Regions from separate parts of the Amycolatopsis thermophila genome, predicted to be linked through region 2. Evidence: riboswitches for the same ligand, from Rfam matches in the RefSeq annotation. Region 2 holds a riboswitch; each other region holds the start of a gene.
The links. A riboswitch is a leader RNA that binds a small molecule or an ion and turns the genes downstream of it on or off. The one in region 2 is predicted to bind S-adenosylmethionine.
Positions count from the first base shown of each region.

Region 1 (5,767 bases), 3.3 Mb from region 2:
GGCGGCGGCGCTGCCGGCCGACGCGCTGGCCTCGGCGGCGAGCGAGTTCGGCCTCAACGCCGACTTCACCATCCCGGGCATCACCACCGAGGCCGGCAAAGTGGTCGCCAGCACGGGGGAGGCCGAACAGGTCGAGTCGGCGATCGGGCAGGGCACCGTGCAGGCCAGCCCGTTCGGGCTGGCGCTGATGGCGGCGACGGTGGCGCACGGCGGGGCGGTCACGCCGGAGCTGTGGCAGGGCATGGAGACCCAGGTCAACACCGGGTACCGGGCGCCGCCGGGGGAGGTGATCGCGGCGCTGCGGTCGATGATGCGGGAGGTCGTCACCGGTGGCACGGCGACCGGGCTGCGCGGCCGCGGTGCCGTGTCCGGCAAGACCGGCACGGCGCAGTTCGGCGACGGCAGCCAGGCCAACGGCTGGTTCGCCGGGTACCGGGACGACGTGGCGTTCTCCGTGCTGCTGCTCGGATCGGACTCGTCGAAGCCGGCGGTGGAGGTGTCGTCGGTGTTCCTGGGCGCGCTCGGCTGACGTTTCGGCGCACGCCGAAAGGTCGCGGGGCTACCGTGGGCGTGTGGAGACGATCGCCCTCGCCGAGGTGGCCGCGGTGCTCGCCGACCCGAGCCGGGCGGCGATGTGCCTGGCCCTGCTCGACGGCCGCGCCTGGACCGTGGGCGAGCTGGCGCGCTCGGCGGGGATCGCGCCGTCGACCGCGAGCGAGCACGTGACCCGGCTGAAGGAGGCGGGGTTCGTCGCCGGGGTGAAGCAGGGGCGGCACCGGTACGTGCGGATCGCCGATCCCCGGGTGGCGGAGCTGATCGAGCACCTGGCCCAGCACGCGGAACACCGGGCGGCCACCGGTTTGCGGGATTCCCTGCGCGTGCGGCGGCTGGCGTTCGCGCGCACCTGCTACGACCACCTGGCCGGCGCGGTGGGCGTCGCGCTGCGGGAGGGGATGGTGCGGACCGGGCTGGTGGACGCCTCCGGGGGGCTCACGCTGACCGGCCGGGGGCGGGAGGTGCTGACGTCGCTGGGGGTCGAGGTCCCCGAGGGCGGGCGCCGCCCGCTGCTGCGGGGCTGTCTGGACTGGACCGAGCGACGGGACCACCTGGGCGGCGCGCTCCCCGCGGCGCTGTTCGCGCGGGGCGTGGCGGCCGGCTGGTTCGACCGGCGCGCCGACCGCGCGGTGCGGCTGCTGCCGGCCGCGGAGGAACCCCTGGCGCGCCTGGGGGTCGAGCTCCCGGACCTCGGTTCGGGCGCCGCCTGACCGGGGCTGCACCTCCGCTCCGAGGTGCCGCCGCGTGGTGCCCCGCGCGGTGCCGGATCGCCCACGAGGCGTGCCCAGGCTGCCCGCCGCGCGCAATCGCGGTTGCGCCGGGCGCCCGGTCACCACGCAAGACCACGACCGTGCGACAGTCACCCCATGCGGTTCGCTGTGCGGGTCAAGCCGGGGGCCAAGCGGGACGCCGTCGGGGGTTCCTGGGACGGCCCGCTGGGGACGGCGCTCGTCGTCAGGGTGCGGGCGCCCGCCGTCGAGGGCAAGGCCAACGAGGCGGTGCGCGAGGTGCTCGCACCGGCACTCGGGGTGCGTGCCCGTGATCTCGTTGTCGTGCAAGGGGAACGCGGCCGCGACAAGTTGATCGAGCTCACAACCGACCCGCCCGGCGCGGCGGACCGCCTGGCCTCCTTATTCTGAGAGCCTGACAAACCGGGCAGGGGAGGTGCGGGTGGGCGAGCTGCCGGTCGTGCTGGGGATGGGCGCGGCCGTGCTGCTGGCCGCCGTGCTCGCGGTCCGGTTCTCCACCCGGCTCGGCCTGCCGTCGCTGCTGCTCTACCTCGCGATCGGCGTGCTGCTCGGCGAGGTGGGCTTCGGCGTCCGGGTCGCCGACCCGTTCCTGACCCAGGCGCTGGGGCTGGCCGCGCTCGTCATGATCCTCACCGAGGGCGGCCTGACCACCCGCTGGACGGCGGTGAAACCCGCGTTGCCCCAGGGGGTGGCACTGTCCACGGTGGCGGTGGGGCTGAGCATCGCGATCACCGGCCCGGCCCTGCACTGGCTCCTCGGTCTGGACTGGCGCACCGCCCTGCTGTGGGGCGCCGTGCTGGCCCCGACGGACTCCGCCGCCGTGTTCTCCGTGCTGCGCAGCGTGGGCCTGCCCAAACGGCTCGTCGGCGCCCTGGAGCTGGAGTCCGGCATCAACGACGCCCCGGCCTACATGGCGGTCGTCGTGCTCGCCGAGGGTACCCGCGTCGACTGGTCGCTGCCGCTGCTGGTGGTCTACGAACTGTCCGCCGGGCTCGTCCTCGGCCTCGCGCTCGGGTTCGCCGGCGCGTGGGCCCTGCGCCGCGCCGCGCTGCCGGCGACCGGCCTGTATCCACTTGCGACGGTCGCGGTCTGCGTGGTGGCCTACTCGTCCGGGCAGCTGCTGCACGCGTCCGGGCTGCTGGCCACCTACGTCGCCGCGGTCGTGCTCGGCAACTCCAGCCTGCCGCACCGCTCCGACACGCTGTCCTTCGCCGAGGGACTCGGGTGGCTCGCCCAGATCGGGTTGTTCGTGCTGCTGGGCCTGTTCGCCTCGCCCGAGCGGCTGCTGGAGGCGGTCGTGCCCGGCCTGATCGCCGGGGCGGTGGTGCTGCTGCTCGCCCGGCCGTTGTCGGTGCTGATCACGCAGCTGCCGTTCCGCGTCCGGGCGCGCGAGCAGGTCTTCCTGTCCTGGGCCGGGCTGCGCGGCGCGGTGCCGATCGTGCTCGCGATGATCCCGCTGTCCCGGCAGCTGCCCGGCGCGCAACGGCTCGTCGACGCGATGTTCGTCCTGGTGATCGTGCTCACCCTGGTGCAGGGGCCCACGCTGGGCCCGCTGGCGCGCCTCCTCCGGCTGCCCGCCGACACCGAGCCGAAGGAGATCGCGGTCGATGCCGCGCCGCTGGACGAGCTGCAGGCCGAGCTGCTGCAGGTGCGGATCCACCGCGATTCGCGGTTGCACGGCGTGTACCTGTCCGAGCTGCGGCTGCCGCACGGCGCTTCGCTGAGCCTGATCGTGCGCGACGGCCGCAGTTTCACCCCGGAGCGCACCGACCGTCTCCAGCGCGGCGACCAGATCCTGATCGTCACCACCGAATCGGCACGCGACGCCGCCGAGCGCCGCATCCGCGCGGTCGACCGGGCCGGCCCGCTCGCGCGCTGGAAGGGCGAGTCCGGGACGTGAGACGCGCTGGCGCGCGGCCGCGGTCATCGGCTACGGTGTGCCGGTAGGTCATGAGTGCCAGCGTCAAGCCCCGGCTCGCTGGCCGGCAACCCTCCTTCCGCGGTGGGGTGCCCCGGGTGAGGACCTGGCTCGTCGCGAGGTGCGGCGGGCAAGCGCGGACCCCCTGGCGGGTCCCTGGACCCGAGGAGCCTTCGATGACTCTCGCTCTCGATCGTGTCGCCGCCCCCACCCTGCCCGCCGTCACCGCGACGGCGACCGTCCCGCTGGTCACCGGTGGCGCGCTGGGCTACGCCAACCTCGACCACGCCGCCAGCGCCCCGTGCCTGGAGGACGTGCGGCGCGCGGTGGACGAGTTCCTGCCCTACTACGCCAGCGTGCACCGCGGCGCCGGGTTCGCCTCGCAGGTGTCCACAAAGGTCTACGAGCGCACTCGTGACGTGCTGCGCCGCTTCGCCGGCGCCCGCTTGTCGGACGCGGTGGTGTTCACCCGCAACACGACCGACGCGCTGAACCTCCTGGCCCGCAGCGTGCCGCGGCACACCTCGGTGGTGCTGTTCGACACCGAGCACCACGCCGCGCTGCTGCCCTGGCGCGGCCCGAACGTGCACCGGATTCCGTTGCCCGCCACGCGACTGGCTGCGGTGTCCGCTGTGGACAGTGCGCTGCGGGCCTGCCCGGAGGGGCCGCGGCTGGTGGTCGTCACGGGGGCGTCGAACGTGACCGGCGAGCTGCTGCCGGTGGCCGAGATCGCGGCCGCGGCCCGGCGCCACGGCGCGCGCATCGCGCTGGACGGCGCCCAGCTGGCCCCGCACCGGCCGATCTCGCTGCGCGAGCTGGACGTGGACTACGTGGCGCTGTCCGGGCACAAGCTGTACGCCCCGTTCGGGGCCGGCGCGCTCGTGGGCCGGGCGGACTGGCTGCGCGCGGCGGACCCGTACCTGGCCGGTGGCGGGGCGACGAAGGCGGTGCGCCGGGACGGCGACGGCATCGGCGTGGCGTGGCAGTCCGGCGCCGAACGGCACGAGGCCGGTTCGCCGAACACGGTCGGCGTGTACGCGCTGGGCGTGGCGTGCGAGCGGCTGGCCGCGTCGTGGGACGCGGTGGCCGAGCACGAGCGCGCGCTGCTGGAGCGGCTGCGCCGCGGTCTGGCGACCGTGCCGGGCCTGGCCGAGCTGCGCCTGTTCGACGGCGCCGCCGAGCGGGTCGGGACGGTGAGCTTCGTGCTCGACGGCTTCGACCCGGGCTGGGTCGCGGCGGTGCTGTCGGCCGAGTACGGGATCGGCGTGCGCGACGGGGCGTTCTGCGCGCACATCGCCGTGCGGCGGCTGGTGCGGCGCACGGGGCGGGAGGGGCAGCAGGCGCTGCGGGTGAGCCTCGGCCTGGGCACCACGACCGAGCACGTGGACCGGCTGGTGACCGCCCTGCGGCAGATCGTCGCGCGCGGCGCCCGGTGGACCTACGCGGTGGTCGACGGCCGGTGGGCGCCGGCGCCGGACCCGCGGCCGCTGCCGGGGTTCCTGGCCTGAGCGGGGACCGCGACCGGGCGGGCGGGCCTGACGTGGACAATGGCGGGGTGAGCAGTGACCCCCAGCCCTCCCCGGACACCGTGCCGGACGAGCAGCAGGTGAGCCCGCCCCCGAAGCGGCGCGCCCTGCTGCTGGCCGTGATCGCCGTCGTCGTGCTCGCGCTCGACGTCGTGACCAAGTCGGTCGTCGTGGCCACCCTGGCGGGGCACGAGCCGGTCCGGATCCTCGGTGGCCTCGTCTACCTGCAGCTGATCCGCAACCCCTTCGCGGCCTTCGGCATGGGGCCCACCGGCGGCACCTGGATCTTCGGCATCGTCGCGATCGGCGTCGTCGTCGCGCTGATCTGGTTCGCCGGGCGGCTGCGGTCGGTCGGCTGGGCGGTCGGGCTCGGGCTGATCCTCGCCGGCGCGGCGGGCAACCTGGCCGACCGGCTGTTCCGCGCCCCCGGCGTGCTGCGCGGGCACGTCGTCGACTTCGTGTCGCTGTTCGCGCCCAACGGCGACGTCTGGCCCGTCTTCAACGTGGCCGACTCGGCGATCTGCGTCGGCGGCGTGCTGATCGTGCTGCTGTCGCTGCTCGGCCGCGAGTACGACGGGACCGTGAAGGGCAGGGCGAAGCGGTGAGCGCCCGGATGCTGCCCGTCCCCGACGGGCTCGACGGCATGCGCGTGGACGCGGGCCTGGCGAAACTGCTCGGCCTGTCCCGCACGGTGATCGCCGAACTGGCCGAGTCCGGTGACGTCCTGCTGGACGGCCGGCCCGCCGGCAAGTCCGACCGCCTGTCGGCCAACTCGCTGCTCGAGGTGACCCTGCCCGAGCCGGACAACCCGGTCGAGGTGGTCGCCGAGCCGGTCGACGGGCTGCGCATCGTCCACGACGACGACGACATCGTGGTGGTGTCCAAGCCGGTCGGCGTCGCGGTGCACCCCAGTCCCGGCTGGACCGGTCCCACCGTGGTCGGCGGGCTCGCCGCGGCCGGGTTGCGGATCTCGACCTCCGGCGCCGCCGAGCGCCAGGGGGTCGTGCACCGGCTCGACG
Region 1 is NZ_JAUSUT010000001.1:6,408,901-6,414,667, reverse strand. Features, by position in the region: gene FB470_RS31450 (penicillin-binding transpeptidase domain-containing protein) at 1-529, shown strand, start outside; gene FB470_RS31445 (ArsR/SmtB family transcription factor) at 573-1,265, shown strand; gene FB470_RS31440 (DUF167 domain-containing protein) at 1,422-1,694, shown strand; gene FB470_RS31435 (potassium/proton antiporter) at 1,726-3,204, shown strand; SAM riboswitch class IV at 3,251-3,365, shown strand; gene FB470_RS31430 (aminotransferase class V-fold PLP-dependent enzyme) at 3,399-4,730, shown strand; gene lspA (signal peptidase II) at 4,778-5,353, shown strand; gene FB470_RS31420 (RluA family pseudouridine synthase) at 5,350-5,767, shown strand, end outside.
Region 1: another riboswitch for S-adenosylmethionine. It lies ahead of FB470_RS31430 (aminotransferase class V-fold PLP-dependent enzyme); the one in region 2 lies ahead of FB470_RS15615 (methionine ABC transporter ATP-binding protein).

Region 2 (5,767 bases):
GGGCCGTGCGCGACCCGCACCGTCCGGCACACCCCGGCGCCGGCGAGCTCGGCCGCGACCTCGAGGGCCGATTCGGCGTCGGCGCACAGGAACGCGCACGTCGGGCCGGAGCCGGACACGGTGCCGGCCAGTGCGCCGGCGTTCACCCCGGCGCGCAGTGTGCGGCGCAGCCCGGGCCGCAGCGACACCGCGGCGGCCTGCAGGTCGTTGCCGAGCAGCAGGGCCAGCTGGCGCGGGTCGCCGGAGGCCAGCGCCTCGACGACCGGCGCGTGCGAGCCCACGCGCGGCGGGTTGCCGGTCTCGCGGAGCCGGTCGAGTTCGGTGAAGACCCGCGGCGTGGACAGCCCGCGCTGGTCGAACGCGAGCACCCAGTGGAACGTGTGCCGGGACAGCACCGGTACCAGCTGCTCACCGCGGCCGGTGCCCAGCGCTGTGCCGCCGTAGAGCGCGAACGGCACGTCCGAACCGAGTTTCGCCGCGATCTCGGCGAGCTCGTCGCGGCCGATGTCGAGCTTCCACAACGACGCGAGCGCGACCAGCGTGCCGGCCGCGTCGGCGCTGCCACCGGCCATCCCACCCGCGACGGGGATACCCTTGCGGAGGACCACCCGCACGTTGGCGGGGCCGTCGGTCCTGCCGACGTGGGCGGCCAGCGCCTCCACCGCGCGCCACGCGAGGTTCGCACCACCGGTCGGGACCACCTGCTCACCCTCGCCGTAGACCTCGACGCCCGGCTCCTCGGCCAGCGCGACGGTGACCTCGTCGGTCAGCGAGAGCGCGTGGAACACCGTGGTCAGGTCGTGGAACCCGTCCGGGCGCAGGTCGCCGACCGACAGGTGCAGGTTGATCTTCGAGGGCACCCTGACGGTGACAGGTGGCGGTACGACGGCGAGCACCCGTCAAGCCTACGTGCCCGCTCCGGGCCGCGGAGAGGCAAGCTCCAGTGCGACGCGCAACGCGACGTCGGCCGACGCCGCGGTCGGGTTCTCGTCCAGGAACTGCGGGTTGTTGCCGACCATGAGGGCGACCAGCGCCAGCCGGGCGCGCAGCTGCGCCACCGGATCGCTCTCGTCGGCGCCCATGAACCGGAACAGTTCCTTCATCCGCTTGGCGAGGACGTGCCCGGCGTGCAGCTCCTTGAGCGCGGGCTGGTTGTCCTGCATGAACCGCATGATCGGCCCGAACCGGCCCTGGATCAGCCCGGAGATCCGGCGCAGGACCTCTTCCCGGGCCCGCACCGGGTCGTCCTGCTGCCGCGCCCACTCGACGATCTCGTCGAGCGAAACGCCGATGTCCTCGATCAGGCTGTGGACGATGTCCTCTTTGGTGCGGAAGTGGTAGTAGAGCGCGGCCTTGGTGACGCCGAGCTTCTCCGCGATCTCGCGCAGCGAGGTCTTCTCGTAACCCTGTTCGACGAACAGGTCCAGCGCGACCCGCTGGATGCGTTCGCGCGTGTCGGTCCGCCGCCCCGCCATGACCGTCCTTCCTGAGGAACTCTCAATCTTTGCTTGACGACCGGCTAGCAATGGGCCTACCGTGCCGTCAGCGCCATTGCTTGTCGGCCGACTAGCAATGGTCGCCCACAGTCTAACGCAGGTCTCGAGCAGGGGGTTCCATCGTGACAACAGCTGCTCCGGCGCCGGTGTCGGCGCCAACGGACTCCAGAAGGTGGTGGGCGCTCGGCGTCATCGGGCTCGCCCAGCTGCTGGTCATCATCGACACCACGATCGTCAACATCGCGCTGCCCACCGCGCAGGCCGACCTCGGCATGTCCGACGTCGCCCGGCAGTGGACGATCAGCGCCTACACGCTCGCCTTCGGCGGCCTGCTGCTGCTCGGCGGGCGGCTGGCCGACCGGCTGGGCCGCAAGAACACGCTGATCGTCGGCGCGCTCGGGTTCGCCGCCGCCTCGGCGGTCGGCGGGATGGCCGCCGGCCCCGGCCTGCTGATCGCGGCCCGCGCGGCGCAGGGGGTCTTCGCCGCGCTGCTCGCGCCGTCCACGCTCTCCCTGCTGACCCTGACCTTCACCGAGGCCAAGGAACGCGCCAAGGCGTTCGGGATCTTCAGCGCGATCATGATGTCCGGCGGTGCGCTGGGCCTGCTGGCCGGCGGCGCGCTGGCCGAGTACGCGTCGTGGCGCTGGTGCCTGTACGTGAACCTGCCGATCGCGATCGCGGCCGCTCTCGCCGGCTGGTTCGTGCTGCCGAGCGTGCCCGGCCACCGCTCGACGCGGCTGGACTGGATCAGCGGGGTCCTCGGCAGCGCCGGGATCGGCGGGCTGGTCTACGGACTGTCCGAAGCGGCGACCCGCGGCTGGGGGTCGGGCATCGTGCTCGGCTGCCTGACCGGTGCCGTGGTGCTGCTGGCCGCGTTCGTGTTCCGGCAGGCCCGGGTCAGCAACCCGTTGCTGCCGCTGCAGGTCCTGTCCGATCGGGCCCGCTCGTCCGGCTTCCTGACGATCGCGATCGCCGCGTTCGGCATGTTCGGGATGTTCCTGTTCATCACCTACCAGCTGCAGGCGATCATGGGCTTCGGCGCACTCGGTGCCGGTGTCGCGTTCCTGCCGTTCCTGCTGGCCAACGTCACGGTGTCGACGCTGCTCACGCGGCGGCTGATCCCGCGGACCGGGCCGCGGCCGCTGCTGGTGATCGGGCTGCTGCTGATGGCCGCCGGGCTCGCGGCACTGACCCAGCTGTCCGTCGACACGTCGTACGCGTCGCTGATCCTGCCGATGGAGCTGGTGCTCGGCGCCGGCGCCGGGCTGGCGATGCCGACGGTCATGAACATCGCGACCGCACGGGTGGCGGCGAAGGACGCGGGCGTGGCCTCGGCGTTCATCACCACCTCGCAGCAGGTGGGCGCGTCGCTGGGCACGGCGTCGCTGAACACGATCGCCGCGAGCGCGACCGCCTCCGCGGCCGGGCTGAGCCTGCCGGCGGCCACCGTGCACGGCTACGCCGTCGCGAACGGGTGGGCGGCCGGGGTCGTGGCACTCGGCGCGATCGCCGTCGGGTTCCTGGCCCGCACCACCAAGTGAGACGAGGAGGGGCGCCCCGTCCGGGACGCCCCTCCTGCGCGCGTTCGGTCAGGCCGCGACGACGCTCTTCGGGCCTTCCTTCGGCTGCACCACGTGGGCGCCGCGGTCGGCGATCCACGCCAGCGCGGTGTCGGCCTGCGCGCCGTTGACGCCGATGCGGAAGCGGGCCACCGGGGTGTCGCCGACGCGGGTGAGGCCGCCGCCGATGGTGGCGAGCTCGACGTCGAACCGGGCCGAGGCCTCCGGCAGCAGCGCGCCGACCGCCGCGAAGCCGATGAGCACGACGTCGGCGGACCGGTCGTAGCTCGCCGACTGGGACCGCGGCGTGTCGATCGCGGGCAGCAGGCTCTGCGCGACCTTGCTGGCCGGGTTGGACAGCAGCTCGAGCACGGTTCCCTGCTCGACGAGCCGGCCACCCTCCAGCACCGCGACCCCGTCGCAGACGCGCCGCACCGCCGCGCCGTCCTGGGTGGTCAGCAGCACGGTCACGCCCAGCTCCGCGCGGGCGCGGTCGAGGACGGTCAGCACCGCGCCGGTCTCCTCGGCACCGACGCCGGCCGTCGGGTCGTCGGCCAGCAGCACGGCCGGACCGGCCGCGAGGGAACGCGCGAGTGCGACGCGGCGACGCTGACCCGGGGTCAGCTCGCTCGGGCGCAGCGCGGCGCGCTGCGTCAGGCCGGCCAGGTCGAGCAGGCGGCCGACCCGGCTGCGGCGCTGCGGTCCCTCGAGGCCGAGCTGTTCCAGCGGGGCCGCGACGTTGCCGGCCACGGTGCGCTCGGCGTGCAGCACGGGCTGCGCGTCCAGCACCGCGACCTGGCGGCGCACCTCGCGCAACTTCCGCCCGTCGAGACCGGTGGTGTTGAGGCCGTCCAGGCGCACCACACCGCGGTCGGGCTTCTCCTGCAGCGCGATGCAGCGGGCCAGGGTGGACTTGCCCGAGCCGGCCGGGCCGACGACCCCGAAGAGGGCACCGGCGGGCACGTCGACGCTCACGTCCCGCAGGGCGTGGACGGGCGCGGGGGCACCGGGGAAGGACTTGGTCAGGTTTTCGACAGTGATCACGAAAGGCTCCAGCACAACGGGCGCGTACGCGCCGACCGCACACCAGGGAGACCGTCCACTGAGGACGGTCAGGCGAAGACAGGAGAAGGGTGGTGGAAGGAAGAGCGGTCAGCGACGACACGCACAGACCGTGCGACGACATTCGTCGACCACGCGGCGCCTCGTGAGCATCGTGCGATACACAGGAATCCTCCATCGGTCCTGGCGTTAGCACCTGCCCCCGGGTGGGGTGGTTGCTGCGGCTTCGGCGAGCCAGGTCTCTCAGCCGCTCGGGATGGATACCTCAAAGAGTAGAACGGACTTCACATCTTCTTCGCAAGGCTTACGGGTGCGAGATCACACCAACGGTGGCAAGGCCTTGCCCTGCGCGATCTTGGCGAAGTCGGCGACCCCGAGCTGCTCGCCCCGCGTGCGCGGATCGATCCCGGCCGCGCGGAGGATCGCCTCGGCCCGCTCGCCCGACCCCGCCCACGACGACAGGGCCGCCCGCAACGTCTTGCGGCGCTGGGCGAAGGCGGCATCGACGACGGCGAACACCTCGTCCCGGTCCGCGTCCGACACCGGCTCCGCGGACCGTTCGAACCCGACCAGCGCGGAGTCGACGTTGGGTACCGGCCAGAACACGGCCCGTGGCACGGGCGCGACCTTCCGGGCCCGGCCGTACCAGGCGATCTTCACGCTCGGCACGCCGTAGGTGCGGCTGCCCGGCCCGGCGGCCATCCGGTCGGCGACCTCGGTCTGCACCATGACGAGACCGTGCGCCAGCGAGGGCAGCTCGGCCAGCAGGTGCAGGACCACCGGGACGGCGACGTTGTAGGGCAGGTTCGCGACCAGGTGCGTCGGCTCGTCCGCCAGATCCGCGCCCCGGAGTTTCAGGGCGTCGAGCGTCAGGACAGTGCAACGCCCCCGGGCTTCGGGTGCGCGCTCCTCGACCGTGGCCGGCAGGCGCCCGGCCAGGACCGGGTCGATCTCGACCGCGGTGACCCGCGCGCCCGAGGCGAGGAGACCGAGGGTCAGGGAGCCGAGCCCGGGACCGATCTCCAGGACGTGGTCGTCCGGGGTGACCTTCGACAGCTCGACGATGCGGCGGACCGTGTTCGGGTCGTGGACGAAGTTCTGGCCGAGCTTCTTCGTGGGCCGCACGTCCAGCTCGGCGGCCAGCCCACGGATCTCGGCTGGTCCGAGCAGTGCGGTCACGCCGGAAATGCTACTGGCCGGGAAAACGACGATGACCCCGGCCGTGGGCCGGGGTCATCATCGGGGATATCCGGGGAGGGTCAGCCGGCGGCCTTCTTGCCGCAGACGGGCCAGGCGCCGTAGCCGCCGCGGTCGTCGCGCACCTTCGTCGCGATCGCGATCTGCTGCTCGCGGGTGGCCTGGTGCGGGTAGGCCGCGTAGGCGTCACCGCCGTAGGCGTCCCACGTGCCCTTGTCGAACTGCAGACCGCCGTAGTAGCCGTTGCCCGTGTTGGCGGCCCAGTTGCCGGTCGACTCGCACTGGGCGATGCGGTCCCAGATCGCGCCGTCGCTGACGACGGGCTGCTTCGTGCCGACCCGGACGATCTTCGGCTTGGCCTCGACCAGGACCTTGGTCGAGAGCTCCTCGCGGTCGGTTTCCTTGCCGTTGCGCTTGGTGATCCGGTAGGTCACCAGCTTCTTGCCGGCCGTG
Region 2 is NZ_JAUSUT010000001.1:3,131,313-3,137,079, reverse strand. Features, by position in the region: gene FB470_RS15630 (4-(cytidine 5'-diphospho)-2-C-methyl-D-erythritol kinase) at 1-896, opposite strand, end outside; gene FB470_RS15625 (TetR/AcrR family transcriptional regulator) at 906-1,475, opposite strand; gene FB470_RS15620 (DHA2 family efflux MFS transporter permease subunit) at 1,643-3,037, shown strand; gene FB470_RS15615 (methionine ABC transporter ATP-binding protein) at 3,086-4,099, opposite strand; SAM riboswitch class I at 4,289-4,380, opposite strand; gene rsmA (16S rRNA (adenine(1518)-N(6)/adenine(1519)-N(6))-dimethyltransferase RsmA) at 4,436-5,296, opposite strand; gene FB470_RS15605 (resuscitation-promoting factor) at 5,377-5,767, opposite strand, start outside.

Region 3 (5,767 bases), 2.7 Mb from region 2:
CGGGGTGCTCGCCACGGTGGTCGCGGGTGTCTGGCCGACTGGTGGCGAGCTGGTCGTGCGGTTGGCCGGGCCTGAGGCGGGGTGGCTGATCCTCGTCGCCCGGCGGGCGTCGGAGGTGCCTGGAGCGGTGTTGCCCTGGCCCGGCGGGTGGTGGGGTGGGGCGCTTGCCCTGGCGGTCGCGGTCGCTGTGGTGCTGGCTCTGCGGCGACGACGGCTACGGGTGCTGCTGGCGCTGGTGCTGGCCGGGGTGCTACTGCTCGTCGTTCCGGGCCGGGTCATCACGCCCGGGTGGCCGCCGCCGGGCTGGGCCGTGGTCGCGTGCGACGTCGGTCAGGGTGACAGCCTCGTCCTGGCCACCGGCGAGCCGAAACGGGCGATCGTGGTGGACACCGGGCCCGAGCCGGGGCCGGTGGACCGGTGCCTGGACAGGCTGGGCGTCGACCGGGTGCCGTTGGTGGTCCTGAGCCACCTGCACGCCGACCACATCGGCGGGCTGGAATCGGTGTTCGAGGGACGCGCCGTCGGCGGGATCGCCGTCGGACCGGGCCGCCGCCCGGACTGGGCCTGGCGGCAGGCCGGCCAGATCGCCGCGCGCCACGGAGTCCCGTTGCTGGAACTGGAAGCCGGGCGCCGGCTGGAGTGGCCGTCGCTGAGCCTCGAAGTGCTGGGGCCGGCCTTTGTGTCCGAAGAGGAGGATGACAACGACGACGGCACGCAGATCAACAACAGCTCGGTCGTACTACGGGCGCGGACACCGGCGGGCAGTGTGCTGCTGACCGGTGACGTCGAACTCGCGGCGCAGTCCGACCTGCTGGCCGCGGGAGCCGATCTGCACGCGGACATCCTGAAGGTGCCGCACCACGGGTCGAGGTTCTCGCTGCCCCAGTTCCTGGCCGCGGTGTCGGCGCGGCTGGCGCTGGTCAGCGTCGGTTCGGGCAACCGGTACGGCCACCCGAACCGCACGACACTCGACACCCTGACCGCGGACGGCGCGCTCGTCGCCCGCACGGACACCGACGGCGACACCGCGGTGATCCCGGACCAGACCGGCCCCGCACTGGTGCGCCGGGGAAAGTGAGGTGGGAGTTGCTCAGAGCCCGAGAGCCTCGTGCACGGCCGCCGCCGACGGCTTGACCGTCGCCTTAGGACCGACACGGTTCTCGATCGCGTCCAGCGTCTTCAGGCCGTCACCGGTGATCAGCAGGACGGTCTCGGCGTCGGGGTCGATCTTGCCGGCCTCGATGAGCTTCTTCGCCGTCGCCACGGTGACGCCACCGGCGGTCTCAGTGAAGATTCCTTCGGTGCGGGCCAGCAGGCGGATGCCCTCGACGACCTCTTCGTCGGTCACGTCCTCGATCGCGCCACCGGTGCGGCGGACGGTGTCGAGCACGTAGGGGCCGTCGGCCGGGTTGCCGATCGCGAGCGAGCGGGCGATGGTGTCCGGCTTGACCGGCTGCACCACGTCGTGACCGTTGCGGAAGGCCGTGGAGACCGGCGAGCAGCCCGCGGCCTGGGCGCCGAACACCTTGTACGGGGTGTCGTCGACCAGACCGAGCTTGGCGAACTCGCGGAAGCCTTTGTCGACCTTGGTCAGCTGGGAACCGGACGCGATCGGCACGACGATCTGCTCCGGGATCCGCCAGCCGAGCTGCTCGGCGACCTCGAAGGCCAGCGTCTTCGAGCCCTCCGAGTAGTAGGGGCGCACGTTGACGTTGACGAACGCCCAGTTCTCGTGCTCGGCGGCGAGCTCGGTGGCCAGGCGGTTGACGTCGTCGTAGTTGCCGTCGACGGCAACGAGGTTGCCGTCGTAGACGGCGGTGGTCAGGACCTTGGCGCGCTCGAGCGAGGAGGGGATCAGCACCACCGACTGCCAGCCGGCCCGGGCGGCGGCCGCGGCGACGGCGTTGGCCAGGTTGCCGGTGGACGGGCAGGCCAGGGTGTCGAAGCCGAACTCGCGAGCCGCGGCCAGGGCGACGGCGACGACGCGGTCCTTGAAGGAGTGCGTGGGGTTGCCGGTGTCGTCCTTGACCCACAGGCTTTTGACCCCGAGAGCCTTGGCGAGCCGGTCGGCCTTCACCAGCCTCGTACAGCCGGGCTCGGTGTTCGGGATCTCCTCGACGTTCGAGGGGACCGGGAGGAGCTTCTTGTAGCGCCAGATGTTGCGCGGCCCGGCCTCGATGTCCTCGCGGCGCACGCGGCCGAAGTCGTAGCCGACCTCGAGGGGCGAGAAGTCCTCGGCGGAGACGAACTCCGGGGCCAGCGGCTGGCTGTGCCCCTCTTCCTTCGAGACCAGCTCCACGGCGGGGCCGAGGTCGACGGTGCGGCGGGTGGCGGTCGAATCGAGGGCTGCAGTCATCGCGAGGTTCCTTTCCTCATCTGTCCCGCTGACGCGGGCCGGAATTGGCACCGTGGTCGTCAGCTACCTCGCGGAATCGAGATGACAGGCTGACGCCGGTTGCCGGGGCTTCGTCGGGCCGTTCCCTCTGCCCCTCTGGATGAGCGGTATTCAGTTGTCGGGGTTGTCGTGCTGCGGCAACGCCCGGCTAACAACATACGGCACGCCGATCCGGAGGCGCCATGCCCCTGCGGGGTTCATCACGGTCCGGCGCTGTCGGTGGTCCGTGGCAGTATCTGAACCGTGACCGCGCCGGCAACCACCTCCGCACCCTTGCAGCTCGTGCTCGGCGAAGAGGAGCTGCTCGTCGAGCGCGCCGTGCGCGGGGCCCTCACCCAGGCCCGGCAGGAGGACCCGACCGCCGAGCTGACGAAGGTCCGCGTGTCGGATCTCACCCCGCCCGCCCTGGCCGAGCTGGTCAGCCCGTCGCTGTTCAGCGAGGGGCGCGTGATCGTCCTGGAGGGGGCGCAGGACATCGGGCAGGAGCTGGCCGACGCGGTGCTGGCCTACGCCAAGATGCCCGCCGACGGGGTCGTCCTCGTCGTCGTACACACCGGTGGCGGGCGCAGCAAGGCGGCCAAGGCTCTCCCGGCCGCGCTGCGCAAGGCGGGTGCCCTGGTCACCGAATGTCCGAAGATCACCCGGCCGGCCGACCGGGAGTCGTTCGTCCGCAACGAGGTCCGTCAGGCCGGGGGCAAGATCGACCCCGCCGGGGTAGCCGCCCTGATCGATGCCGTGGGGGCCGACCTGCGGGAACTGGCCGCGGCGGCGTCGCAGCTGGTGGCCGACTCCGGAGGCCGGGTCGACGAGGAGGCCGTGCGCCGCTACCACCGCGGCCGCGCGGACGTGACCGGCTTCGCGGTGGCGGAGAAGGCGGTCGCGGGGGAGCGCGGTGCGGCCCTCGAGGCGATGCGGTGGGCGCTGCAGATCGGCGTGGCGCACGTCCTGATCGCCGACGCCCTCGCCGACGCGGTCCGGACCATCGCCCGGGTCTCCGCGGCGGGTCGCGGCAACCCGAACCAGATGGCTGGTGAGCTGGGGATGCCGCCGTGGAAGATCCGCAAGGCCCAGGGACAGTCGCGCGGGTGGACGCAGGCCGGTCTCGCTGAGGCGATGGCGGTGGTGGCGCGCGTGAACGCCGAGGTCAAAGGCCAGGCCGCGGACCCGGCCTACGCGCTCGAACGGGCCGTCCTGGAGCTGGCCGCCGCGCGCGACAAGCGGTAGCCGCTCCGCCACGGTGCCAGCGGACCCGGGCAGCGGCGCCCGACCGGGCCTGGGTGGGGAACCGTCGTCGGGGTGCGGGCGATGGTGGCCTTGGCCGGTGGCGCGGTAGGTGATGCGGTGCTGGTGGCCCCGGTCGGCGGCGCCCTGGCTGGCCGAACGCCGGGAACCCGGCGGACGGGCTCCGGTTGATGGCGGCGCTTGGGCGGGTGAGGCACTGGGTAGCGCGGTGCCGGTGGCTGTAGTCAGCGGCGCCCGGCCGGCCTTGGGCTGGGAGCCGGGCCGGGGTGCGGGCGATGGTGGCATTGGCCGGTGGAGCGCTGGGCGATGCGGTGCTGGTGGCGCCGGTCGGCGGCGCCCTGTCCGGCCCTGCGCTGGGTAGCGTGCTTCGGTTGCTGGTGGCGTCCGGGCTGGTGGAGCGGCATCGCGCCGGTCGGGCTGGTGGAGCCCTGCGTAGCGCGGCGCGGTGGCTGGTCGTCAGCGCTTGCCCGGCGTCACGCGGGGAAGCTGGGTGACGGCCGCGATCGACGCTGCGCTCGGGGCGGTGGAACGCCGGGTAGCGCGGGGGGCGTGGTCGGCGGCGCTGCGGACGATAGAACTCCGGGTAGCGCGGGCGCCTTGCTCAGCGGCGCTCGGGACGGTGGAACGCCGGGAAGCCGGGGCCGCGCGGCGTCCGGCCGGCGTCGCTCCGGCGCCGGCCGGACCCGGCAAAACGCGAGGGGCGGGCACCCTGCCGGATGCCCGCCCCTCGGAAAGATCAAGCTCAGAGCTGGTTGACGCGCTTGGCCATCGCCGACTTCTTGTTGGCGGCCTGGTTCGCGTGGATGACGCCCTTGCTGGCGGCCTTGTCCAGGGCGCGAGCGGCAACCTGCTGCAGCTCGACGGCCTTGGCCTTGTCGCCCGACTCGGCGGCCTCGCGGAACTTGCGGATCGCGGTCTTCACCGAGGACTTGACCGACTGGTTGCGCAGGCGCGCCTTCTCGTTGGTCTTGATGCGCTTGATCTGGGACTTGATGTTGGCCATGAAGGCGCTCCTTCGATCTGTCGGTGGCTTCGCTGCCGCGCTGTACCGGCCCCGGCGTGCGGGTTTCCTCCCTGGCGGAATGCCGCACGGCAACGACCGTCAAGGTTAGCAGGGGGTTACGGTGGCACTTGCACTGGCTGGGGAGGGGAGAGGTGAACGGGACCGCGCTGGGGTTGGTGCTCCTCGCCGCCGTCGTGCACGCCGGGTGGAACCTCGCGGCCAAGCGGGTCGACGCCGGGGCCGGGTTCGTGTTCCTCTACTACACCGTCTCGGCCGTGGTCTGCGTCCCGATCGCGGTCGTGACCCTCGTCGCCCAGCATCAACGTCCACAGTGGATCTGGTTGCCCGCCGCGGTCCTGACCGCGGTCTTCCACGTCGCTTACGGGGTCGTGCTGCAGCGCGGCTACCGGGTCGGCGACCTGTCCGTCGTCTACCCGCTGGCGCGGGGGAGCGGGCCGCTGTTGTCGGTCGTCGCGGCCGTGGTCCTGTTCGGCGAGCGGCCCGGATGGCTGGGCCTGACCGGTGCACTGCTGGTCGTGGCAGGCGTCCTGGTGATCGGCCTGGGACCGCGGTCGGCGGGGGACGCGCGTGCCCGGCGGGCCGGGGTCTTCTACGGGTTGCTGACCGGGGCCACCATCGCCGCCTACACGCTGTGGGACGACCACGCCGTCAACGCGCTCGCCGTCCCCCCGTTGATCTACTTCGCCTCCGGCGCGTTGTTGCAGAGCGTGCTGCTCGCGCCGGCCGCATGCCGTCCGGGGAGTGGGACCGGTGCGCTGTGGCGGGCGCACTGGCGCGAGGCCGTGGTCGTCGGGGTGCTGTCGCCGGTCGCCTACGTGCTGGTGTTGTACGCGATGCGCATGGCGCCGGTCAGCCTGGTCGCCCCGGCGCGGGAGGTCAGCATCGTGCTCGGCGGGATCGCCGCGTGGCTGCTGCTGGACGAGCCGAATCCGGCTCGGCGGCTGGCCGGGTCGGTGGTGGTGCTGGCCGGAATTGCCGCGATTGCGGCGTCCTGATCGAGTGGGGTAGGGAGGAACCATGGACGTGTTGAGCAGCCGGGTGCTGATCCACCCCCGCGACCCCGAGAAGACCACGGCGTTCTACCGGGACGTGCTGGGCCTGGCGAT
Region 3 is NZ_JAUSUT010000001.1:412,437-418,203, reverse strand. Features, by position in the region: gene FB470_RS01905 (ComEC/Rec2 family competence protein) at 1-1,078, shown strand, start outside; gene thrC (threonine synthase) at 1,091-2,356, opposite strand; SAM riboswitch class I at 2,370-2,502, opposite strand; gene holA (DNA polymerase III subunit delta) at 2,639-3,619, shown strand; gene rpsT (30S ribosomal protein S20) at 4,380-4,640, opposite strand; gene FB470_RS01885 (EamA family transporter) at 4,793-5,656, shown strand; gene FB470_RS01880 (VOC family protein) at 5,679-5,767, shown strand, end outside.
Region 3: another riboswitch for S-adenosylmethionine. It lies ahead of thrC (threonine synthase); the one in region 2 lies ahead of FB470_RS15615 (methionine ABC transporter ATP-binding protein).